2 regions of the Chryseobacterium sp. CCNWLW53 genome follow, and region 2 is predicted to be linked to the other one. Evidence: riboswitches for the same ligand, from Rfam matches in the RefSeq annotation. Region 2 holds a riboswitch; the other holds the start of a gene.
The links. Region 2 has a riboswitch for cobalamin ahead of V6R96_RS12485 (TonB-dependent receptor domain-containing protein). Riboswitches for the same ligand answer to the same signal wherever they lie in the genome.

Region 1 (5,679 bases), 110 kb from region 2:
GAGTCCTATTGAGAGTGTCTTGTTCATAGCTTTGTTTTTTAAATTTTTTGAGTAATTTGGTTTACTGATGTTGTCAGCTCTGCCCAGGTATTTTGAAGTTCGTCCAAGAAAAGCTTGCCTTTTTCTGTAATCTGGTAGTATTTTCTTGGTGGTCCTCCTGTAGATTCTTCCCATCTGTAGGAAAGGAACTCGCCATTTTTCAGTCTTGTAAGGAGAGGATAGAGGGTTCCTTCCACTACATCCAGTTTTCCTTTTTTAAGTTCATCGATAAGGTCGGAAACATACATTTCACGATGGTTGATGAGACTTAAAATACAGAATTCCAGAATTCCTTTGCGCATTTGCGCTTTGGTATTTTCAGTATTCATCTTTAATAAGTTTTGTTAATTAGTTATAGTTTCAGAATAATGTTCCTAGCTAGATGAACCTATTCCGATTTTACATTACAAAGATATGTAATTAAAATGGTAATATGCAATACAAAGTAGTGAAAAAATATAAATAAATTATGTAACTAGTTGAAAATCAAATAAATTATTTTATTGATGATTTTTAGATATGAGAATTTTAAAGAAAATCAGATCAAATTTTACTAATTTTTCCTTTTAAGCTGGTAGGTCTTAAAGTAACAAGAGCTTTTTTCTTCAATGCTTTCTGATAGGATATAAAACTGAATTTTTTGTAGAATTTACGGATGATAAGAGCCATTTCCATAATGGCAAAGTGTTCACCAATACAAAGCCTGGGCCCGGAACCAAAAGGGTAGTAAGCGAAATTTTTGGCATTTTCATCATCAAAACGCTCCGGAATGAAAGAGTTCGGGTCTGTCCAATATTTAGGATTTCTGTGAAGACCGGTGATATATAGTATGATTAAAGTATCTTTCGGCCAGGAATATTCTTTAAAATGATCATTTTCCAAAGCCTGACGATCAATAGCCCAGGCTGGAGAATGCAGCCGCATAGCTTCTTTGATGATATTTGAAGTAAAAGATTTTTTCATTAAGCTTTCAGACGTAAAAACCATTTCCCCCTCGTCTGCAATCTCTTTTTTTAATTTTTCCTCAGCTTCAGGATTCTGACTGATTTCAAAAAAGATAAAGCTTAACGCATTAGCGGTTGTTTCGTGACCGGCGATGAAAAGGATAAGCATTTCATCGACCAATTGCTCATCAGACATCGGAAGTTGCGTATCTTCATATCGTGTTTGGATAAGCATGTTCAGCAAATCATCTTTCTCTTCTCCTGAACTTTTCCGTTTATCCAAAACTCCTTGAATAATAGCTTTTGACCTTTCGCTTTTTTCAATAGTTTTGTCTATAATGCCCAAAACTTTTAAAATTTTAGAATAAAAAGGCAGGCGAACCTCTTTGGCGAAAACTTCCTGAACTTCTGTAATGATTTTACCCAGTTCTTTCACCTGGGTTTCACCAATATCAGAGCTGAAAAGAGTTTTTGCGACAATATTAAAAGCGAGCTTATGAAAGAAATCATAAAGATCTATATCCTGCCCAGGCTGGAATGAATGAAAAGCTTTATCAATTTCCTCTCCCATAATTGAAACCAGGTTGGTGATTTTCGTTTTGCTGAAACCAGGTTGGATCAGCCTTCTCTGTTTCAGCCAGTCTTTTCCGTTATTCGTGAGCAAACCGTTTCCCAGGTACTTTCCTAAAGTAATGGATTGGATCTCAGATTTGTAATAGTTTTTATGATTTTGCTTTAAAATATATTCTGTGAATTCTTTATCCTGAGAAAAAATAAAGTTCTTATTGGTGAAATTGGTTTTGATATAGTAGTTATCTCCTGCAATTTTGTGGTTTCCGGTAATAACCTCTAACGGATTTTTTATTCCTTTAAATAAAGAATACAGCTTTCTTGTTCCTTTAATTTCCGTTGGATAATTGAATTCTGGAGACATATTACAGATATTTCCATTAAAAATACAACTAATCTTTTATATAAAATAGCTTTCAGCCAAAACCCCTATTTTTGCATAGAATTTGTTGAAAAACTAATGCATAAAAATCACCCATGATCAATACAACCACATTATACAGGTCGCTGTCAGCATTGATACTGCTTGGACCTCTTTGTTTCGGGCAATATCGTTTTGCCATCGAAGATGCATCCAGGAAATATAACGCAGAGGTTACTGTTGAAGAATGTCAGGCTGATGCCTGTAGAAATAACGCTGCTATCATATTGTTCAGTAAAAGCGGAGAGAAGCTACAGACTCTTGCTTCCGGAGATTTTGTCATGTATTTTGAAAAAGAGGCGAAACCGTCAAGCACCAGTGTAACAACACTAACCCACGGAATGGTCCATGATGATCCTGTGGTTTTTGGAGATTTCAATTTTGACGGGACGGAAGATGTAGCCATAAGAAACGGCAGTGGCGGAAACTATGGCAGTGCTTCTTTTGATGTGTATGTATTTAATTCCACAAAGAAAAAATTTGTTCTGAGTAAAGAACTTACTGAAATTGCCAGCGCCTATCAGGGAATGTTTGATGTAGATTCCAAACGAAAACGATTGACCACTTATGCCAGATCCGGCGCATCTCTACATTACACCTACGAATATCAGGTGATTCCCAACAAAGGATTGGATCTGGTTTACGAAAAAATCAGTGATTTCAGTGATGAAAAAACGAAAGTGACTGTTAGAGAAAAGATTAATAATAAATGGATCGTTAGAAAATCATCCAAATAATAAAAAAGAAATGAAAATACAAAAGGAGATCGATTTTATCCTGGCAGTTGATGCCCTGAAAAACGTACAGAGAAGAAATTACAATGCCGATGATTCCAGAAGGGAAAATACGGCCGAACACTCATGGCAGATCATTATTTTGGCGCAGATCCTTTATCCGTATGCTAAAAACCGTGCAGATATTGATCTTTTAAGGGTCATAAGAATGCTTTCCATTCATGATTTAGTGGAAATAGAAGCAGGAGATACTTTCCTTTTTGATGAACGGGCGATGGTAGGAAAATTCGAAAGGGAAAAGATTTCAGCGCAGAAAATCTTTGGAATCCTTGATGAACCTTTGCGTACCGAGTTCTTTGAATTATGGCTTGAATTTGAGGAAGAAAAAACGCCGGACGCTATTTTTGCCTGCGCCATTGACCGTATCATGCCGTTTATCTTAAATTCACACACTTCAGGAAGAAGCTGGACGGAAGCCGGTGTGACTGAAAAGCAGATCAGAAACATGCTGGAAAATGCTATTAGGAGGGCATCGGATGAGATGGGAGAGGCCTTTGAGACATTACTGATCAGAAGCTTGGATACTGACAAGGTTGTTCGGTAGATTTATCGCAAAAAAAATTAAAATTAAAACTGCTGTTTTTTTAAGATAAACAAGAGCGTTTCACTTATCAGAATAATACAATTTTACAAATACAATTTTTTTTTACCTTATAAAGGGTTTCGGGCGGCCAAAGGCCGCCCGAAACTTATTCTTTACATTATTCTTATCGGTTTTTTAAACTCATCAATCGCTACAAAAGTGAAATCACCCACAATGGCTCTTTCTCTTTCATACGAGTACATTTGCTCCGTATAGATTTCTACATTCACTTTCATGCTAGTTTTTCCGACATAGTCAACTTTTCCGATCAGCTCTACAATGGTTCCTGCAGGGATAGGCTTTTTAAAATCGATCTTATCGCTGCTTACAGTTACCACTCTTTTTCTTGCAAAACGGGTTGCAGTGATAAAAGCTACTTCATCCATCAGCTGCATGGCAGTACCTCCGAAAAGAGTGTCATAATGATTGGTAGTGTTGGGAAAAACCGCTTTAAAAATTCTGGTCTCGGATGCTGCAATTCTTTCTTCTGTAGTCATATTTCATTATTAATTAATGCGAAATGAAATAATATCAAAATAACAGAACAGTGACAGGAATCATGGAGAATCCCTGAAGCAGTCCATCAGATCAATAAACTTCAAATCGCGAAAGTTTCTTGTTTAAAGAAATAGGCAGGTCTCCTGACTTGTAACATCTTTTATCTCCTTCCCGTGCCCTGCACAGTGGATCCTTGATAAAGACTTCAGTTACTTACAGTTGCGCGACAGTCCGTGATTTTCACACGGTTCCCTTTTAATCTGCGTTAAGCAGAACCAATTTCTGTGATGAATTAGCGTTAAACTTTTTCAGGGCAAAAATAAGAATATTACTGTGAAAAACGACAATTATTCCGGACTATTGTAAATAATCTGGCTCATTACCTTTCCTTCCTTGATGGTCCAAAGTGTGACATATCTGTTTTCACCAGAGCCATTGATCATATAAAGATAGATGTGATCATTGTCAAGAGCCGTTACTCCGACATTATTGAAATCCATGGTAGGCTGGAACATATTTTTAATAGCTTCCCTTACAAAAACAGAACCTCTTCCCGGCTGTTGTACTCTGATGGACTTAATCTCTGTCATCCCTTCCGGAAGCCCGTCTTTAATTCCCCATGGTTTTACTTTATCTATAGTAAGGATCTTTCCATCCGTATCTTTTTCCTGCTTTCTGTAACCGGCATTGGACGGATAAACGTCAATAACCACCTTGGTTCTTTGTGAAGTCGGTATTTTTGGATTGCTGTTGTCTGTGAAGATTAGTGATTTCCCGTTCTTGGATTTAGAAGGTGTAAACTGAGGAAGCTGGTCGATAAAGGCAATACGCCCTTTATTTACCATTCCTTCCTTCTCAAGATTCTCATATCTTACAAAAGGTTTTTCCTCATCCTGCTTTTCAGGATATTTAATCCATACCCATTCCGTTTCTCCGGGTGCAGGTTTTACATAAACAAATACATCCCCTTTACGCATCCGGATCTTGTCTACGATTTTTCTGTAGTCATCCTTATGGACGCGCACGTTGGCGTAGCCTTCTTCAGCTTTTACAACACCAAAAGGAACCTTATTCTGTCCCTTAACAAATGCCAAAGAAAAAAGGCTGAAAGCGGAGAGGTACAATGCTTTGTTTATGGAAATCATTTGATGAAAATTTTTGATCCCTCAAATATATAAATTAAATGTTTTTTTGATCCGTAAAATATAACAGTATTTGATTAAAATGATCAATATGTTCTAAAAAAGTTATTATCTGATCAAAAAATAATAATTTTTTTTGTGTAAAACGTTTCAGATGGAGTATTTATTAATTAAAATTTAATAATATGTAAATAATTTAAATTATTTTTCAAACGAAAATCCATAAACAAATAAATATGATCAAAAAGCTACTTTTTATGCTTCTGCTTTTTTCAGGTGCAGTACAATTTCAGGCAGCCAGTAGAATAGACAATATGTGCGCAGAATCTGCCTTTACTGTTCCGATGAATTTAGCAGCTTCCAATATTAGTTTTACTTCTGCACATATCACCTGGGATCCTATACCCGGAGCTACAGGCTATACCGTGAAATGGAGGGCCTCAACATCTGCGGTATGGCTCTCGATGAATATTCCTGCCGGGGCCACTTCTGCTGATCTGGATAATCTCACACCCTGTCTGGGACATATGGTTCAGGTGATTGATAATGCGTCCGGAGATATATCCTTTCCGTTAACCTTCTATACCCATCTTAATTACTGCAGATCCACTTCTACTAATTTGGGAGCATTGTATTTATCGAACGTTACGATAACTCCTTCCGGGGGACTTCCGGCAATGGTAAGTGC
Region 2 (5,679 bases):
TAGGTAAAGCGCCAACCAAAAAATTTGTTGAAGGAACAGGATGGACTTTCCATGGTCACGAGTTTTTAGGCTCAAAAATGGTGAAGACTCTTTTCCACCGACTAAAACAGCCGTTGGGAAGCGATATGAAATATGTTCAGAAAATGGTAAAGCTTTCATCCCGCCCAATTGCCCTGATCACCGATGATGCTTCAGACTCTGCATTGAGAAGACTTTTATTTGATGCCGGCGAAGACCTGGAAGATCTGTTTACCTTGTGTAAAGCAGATATTACCACCAAAAACTCCAAAAAGCAGGACAGATTCAAGAAGAATTTTGAGTATGTAGCAGTGAAGATCAAAGAAGTGGAGGAGAAAGATCAGGTGCGCAATTTCCAGCCGCCAATCACAGGAGAAGAGATTATGCAGATGTTTGGTCTTAAACCCGGAAAAGAGATTGGAATCCTTAAAGAAAAAGTAAAAGAAGCCATTTTGGAAGGTGAGATTCCCAATGATAAGGAAGAAGCTGAAAAGTTTGTGATTGCAGAAGCTGAGAAGCTGGGATTGAAGTGTAATTAAACTTAAATATAAAAAAGGCTTCGGCGGGACTTTGTCCCGCCGAAGCCTTTTTATCAGTAAAAACAAAATCAGGCCGCTTCGGAGAAGCGGCCTGAAAAAAAACACAAATGATGAAAAAAAATAAAATTTATAAATAATACCGAAGTATTAATATCTTAGTTTGCATAGACTGAATTTGAGCCTATACCCGTTGTAAATGATCTGATGATAGCTCCTGAAGTATTGTAAACTACAATTTTGCTGGCCTGGGTAAATCCATTGGAATCCGAAGTGAAAATTTTGTCATTGATCACGCTGAATCCGTATAAAGCAGAATACGCATCAACACTATTTGCTACAGTAAACAGCGGCGATGTAGGTGCTGTTGTAGCGCTCATATCCATCTTGTAAACGTTTTTCCCAGAAGTGAAATAAAACTTACCATTGGCAATTTCAAGATTCGTAGCGTTAGCAATACCTGTTAAAGTAGTTGTTTTTGTAATGCTTCCTGTGCTTGAGATCTCGTAGATATAAGAATCTGCTGTTCCCGCAGCAATAGCATATACATTCTGATTACTTGAAATGATCTTGTTGATATTTCCTGCCGGTAACGTAATCGTAGACTGAACATTGTTGGTAGAAGTATTGATGTAAGAGATCTTATTTCCAAAGCCAAATGAAGCATTCTGGACAAAGATATTGTTTCCGGCTTCTACAATTCTTTCAGCAGCATCTGTGAAAGTGATTTTTTTGATGAAAGAACGGTCTGAAACTTTATAGATGCTTACATACTTGGCACCTAAATATTTATCGTTTGTTACATAAATATTGTTGTTGGCAAAAGCCATATATCGCGGAGAATTAAGTTCAGCGGTAATCTCGCCATTCGCCTTAAAATTGTAACGGTTTGCGATTTGGATCTTATTAGAATTATTCAATAACAGATAAGCATTTTCACCATTGAAAGCAACCATTTGTAAAACATCACCTAGTTTTGCTCCTCCGTTATTAAGGGTAAAAACATTATCCTGTTTAAGGTTTAGGTCTGCACTTACAAACGTTACGTCACCTTCAGGTTTTCCGAAAGTACCTTCATTAGCAATTAGAAAGCCATTGCCATAGAATATTTCCTGCTCATCATTATTATCACTGCTACAAGACACGATGCCTAAAAGGAGTGTAAAAGCAAAAAGAAGAGGTAGAAGTTTGTTCAGTTTCATAATATTTTTAAGTTTAAAAATTAATAGTTGCATACATACTGTAATTCCTTTTCGGCATCGGATACAAAGATACCGTCTGATAAACCGTATTGGTAACATTGTTCACTTTAAATCCCAAAGTGTATTTCTTGAAAAGTGAGGCCGAAATTCCTGTATTTAAAATAAAATAAGGATCAATAGCTGTAGACCTTTGCTCATCCGTAGTCGTATAGGTAAGACCGTTGAAAAGTCCCTGTGCGTATAGCTTAAGGAATGAATAGCCATACTCAATATTTCCGACAGCTTTATGGATCGGAACATACATCATCTGCATTTCAGTATTCTTGTTGACAGATTTCGAATATGTGTACCCTGCATCCAGCTTCAGAGCATGTTTCCCGAATTTTTTGTTCCATTTAACCTGTGATTCCAATCCGTAAGATTCAACTTTATACGTATTCACAGGTGCCCAGTATCCATAAGGTGTAGGAAGCCAGTTGATGAGGTTTTTGATGTCCATATAATAAGGACTCAATGTAATTTTAAAATCTCCTAAGCTGAACTCATGGCTCATGTCAATATTCGTGGATGTTTCAGGAAGCAAATTCAGATTTCCTCCCGGCTGCCAGTAAAGATCATTAAAAGAAGGATATCTGAAGTTTCTTGAAAAACTAGCTCCCATATGATACCATTGTAAAGCATCCCATTTTCCCGAAAAAGAATACAGAAGCGGAGAAGAGATATCTTCCACAAAATCCTTCTTGATCCCGGCTTCAAAACGAAGCTCCTTCGTGGTAAAATACCTGATTAAGCCGGATAGGGAACCTACATTTCTGCTGATGACTCCAATTCCGGATTGATAACCTTCCCCTTTATTCACCTGAAATTCCCCGATAGCATTGATGTTGATCTTTGGAGTGATGAAATAGTTGAAATCATTTTTGAAAATATAATTCTTTCCTTCTGCACCGCTTGCTTTAGGCTGGTTAAGATCCGAAAAATACTGGAAATTATCTTCCGTATAAGCTGCTTTTAAGCTGTTTGAAAGATTACTTTTATTGATATCCCATGCGATCAGGCTTCTTAAAGTCTGCGCGTTATATTTTGTTCTGTTTCCGATTTGTTCAAAAACAGGATAATGCTGTGATGCATCGAACATCTGGTTCTGCCATGAAATAGTCTGGTGATTAGCAATTTTATAAGAAGCTCCGATGTTAACTGAAGTATTGTAATATCTGCCGTTAACATTATAAAATCCCGTACTTCCTACAACAAATTCAGGAACTTTATAATCATTCTGACTCGTTAAATAGCTCCCGGAAACCTTAACGCTTAATTTATCATTGCTGAATGAAGCCTGCAGAAAATTATTATAAGTATCAAAAGAGCCCGCCTCCGAATAAACAGAACCTTTGAAGCCCCTGTTGAAATCCAAAATATTATTTAAATGAATACTTCCTCCAATAGCTCCGCTGCCATAAACAACACTTCCGCCACCCGCTTTTATATCAATCTGATCATATCCGAAAAGTGGAATATTATTCACATCTCCCTGCCCCAAAAAGCTGGAATTTATGTTGATTCCGTTCCACACAAAAGCAGTCTGCTGAGCTGTTGTTCCCCTGAATGAAGGAGAAGAAACCGCCCCACGGCCATTTTCTTTCACATAAATAGAAGACTGAAAGCGTAAAAGTTCAGAAAGATTGGCTGAGTTTTTCTCGAGATCTTTTGGAGTGATCGTACGTACCGGATGGAAAAGCTTTACCTTGCTCATCTGGCTGTCGAAAATATAAATGGTGTCAACCGCCTTCTCCTGTCCGAAGAGAAAGCTGCCGTAAGACGAACAAAGTAGTAATAAAGACCTTTTTATATCCATACTATTTTACTTTTCCTCCGAAAGTAATACGTTTTTAGTTATAATTTTGGCAGGTCTCCTGACTTTCGCTTTCTGCACCTTCCCGTCTGAACAGTGGTTTTTTACAGAAATCTTATTGCGATTTACAGTTGCGGGGACAGTCTGGGAGTTACACCCAATTCCCTATTATTTCCAAAATGCTGGAAACCAAAATTTTTGCAAAGATAACTTTTTAAAATTATTGCGCAAAAAAGACAAAAAGTCAATTGTGAGTGGTCAATTGTGAATAGTGAATGGTGAATAGTGAATTTTGCTTCGCAGGGAAATTTTTAAAAAGTATAAATGATTATTAATGAACATGACACTACAAAATTGAAAATAATCCTTAAATTAACAATTCACTTGTAAAATAAAATTGACCATTGACAAAAGTATGGTATTTGAAATCTTGATTCTTGGTTCTTGGTTTTTGATTCTTAAAACTTTAATTCACCATTCACTTGCGAAGCAAAACTCACTATTCACATCAACCAAAATTCACTATTCGCAAAATTTCACCTTTACAAAAACGATGAATCAAAATAGAAAGGCAGCAAATCCTTAATAGAATGAACCTTTACCACTTCATCATTCATGCTTGAAAAATAAAGGATGATGTTTTCGTTCTGTTTCGTTTCATATTCTATCAGGCTTTGCCTGCAGGCTCCACAAGGTGGAATCGGAGGATTTTTCTCATGAAATTCCTTAGGCCCCCCAACGACAAAGATCTTTTTCACCTTGACATCCGGAAAATTGGCTGCCACCCAGAAAAGAGTCGTTCTTTCTGCACATAACCCCGATGGATAGGCTGCATTCTCCTGGTTGTTACCGGAATAAATTTCACCGTTTTCCAGTAAGACAGCACATCCTACAAGGAAATTCGAATAGGGCGCATAAGCATTTTCACGGGCTTGTATTGCTCTTTCAAATAAGGTTTTTTCTATATCGTTCAGTTCACTGCTGTTTTTAAAATGCTCGTAACTGATCTGTATGTCTTTTTTCATATATTAGTAAGACTAAAAAGGGGGCCAAATTTACTTCTTTTTCATCACTTCGACAATGTTTTTTTTATTCATCATTAAATTGAAAATCAAAAAGTAAAATGTTATACACACCAGTAAAATTTAGAAATATAGAATTGAAAAATAGATGGGTAATGTCTCCCATGTGTATGTATTCATGCGAAAATGGATTGGCTAATGATTTCCATTTTGTACACTACGGAAGCAGATCTCAGGGCGGAACCGGACTTATCATGGTTGAAGCCACCGGAGTAGAGCCTCGTGGAAGAATTACCAACCACTGTATGGGTATCTGGAATGATAAACAGGCAGAAGAACTTAAGAAAATTGTTGATTTTGTCCATTCCCGTTCAGAAAGTAAAATAGGGATCCAGCTTGCCCACGCCGGAAGAAAAGGTTCCACATGGAATAACCTGCAGATTCCTGTTGAAGAAGGTTGGGAAACCGTTGCACCTAGTCCTATTCCTTATCATCCTACTGAAAGGATTCCGCATGTTCTGACTGCTGACGAGATTAAGGAACAGGTACAGAATTTTAAAGAAGCAGCAAAAAGAGCTGTAAAAGCCGGTTTTGATATGATAGAAATTCACGGTGCACACGGATACCTTATCCACCAGTTTTTATCACCGCTTTCCAATATCAGGACAGATGAATATGGCGGAAGCTTTGAAAACAGGATCCGTTTTCTTTTGGAAATTGTTGACGCTGTTAACTTAGAACTGGACGAAAATACAGCCCTTTTCGTAAGAATTTCCGGAACCGAATATGCCGAAAACGGATGGAATATCACCGACAGTGTAAAGCTTGCTAAAGTTTTAAAAGAACATTCCGTAGACCTGGTAGATGTTTCAAGCGGAGGAAATATCCACGGCGCTAAAATAGCTGTATTTGATGGCTATCAGGTTCCTTTTTCATCCCAGATCAGAAAAGAAGCCGGGGTAAAAACCGGAACAGTCGGGTTAATCACAAGGGTGGAACAAGCTGAAGAAATTCTGGAAAAAGGAGACGCAGACCTCATATTTGTAGCA

Region 1: linked by a shared signal. The riboswitch ahead of V6R96_RS13000 (acyl-CoA thioesterase) and the one ahead of V6R96_RS12485 (TonB-dependent receptor domain-containing protein) in region 2 are both predicted to bind cobalamin.

What each region holds. Positions count from the first base shown of each region.
Region 1 covers NZ_JBAOJR010000003.1:837,819-843,497, forward strand. Annotated here, with positions in the region: gene V6R96_RS12975 (PspC domain-containing protein) at 1-27, opposite strand, end outside; gene V6R96_RS12980 (PadR family transcriptional regulator) at 39-368, opposite strand; gene V6R96_RS12985 (cytochrome P450) at 583-1,917, opposite strand; gene V6R96_RS12990 (FG-GAP repeat protein) at 2,031-2,711, shown strand; gene V6R96_RS12995 (HD domain-containing protein) at 2,722-3,312, shown strand; gene V6R96_RS13000 (acyl-CoA thioesterase) at 3,465-3,848, opposite strand; cobalamin riboswitch at 3,965-4,144, opposite strand; gene V6R96_RS13005 (hypothetical protein) at 4,197-4,994, opposite strand; gene V6R96_RS13010 (GEVED domain-containing protein) at 5,228-5,679, shown strand, end outside.
Region 2 covers NZ_JBAOJR010000003.1:729,712-735,390, forward strand. Annotated here, with positions in the region: gene V6R96_RS12475 (HD domain-containing protein) at 1-557, shown strand, start outside; gene V6R96_RS12480 (hypothetical protein) at 713-1,756, opposite strand; gene V6R96_RS12485 (TonB-dependent receptor domain-containing protein) at 1,770-3,611, opposite strand; cobalamin riboswitch at 3,642-3,817, opposite strand; gene V6R96_RS12490 (cytidine deaminase) at 4,151-4,633, opposite strand; gene namA (NADPH dehydrogenase NamA) at 4,732-5,679, shown strand, end outside.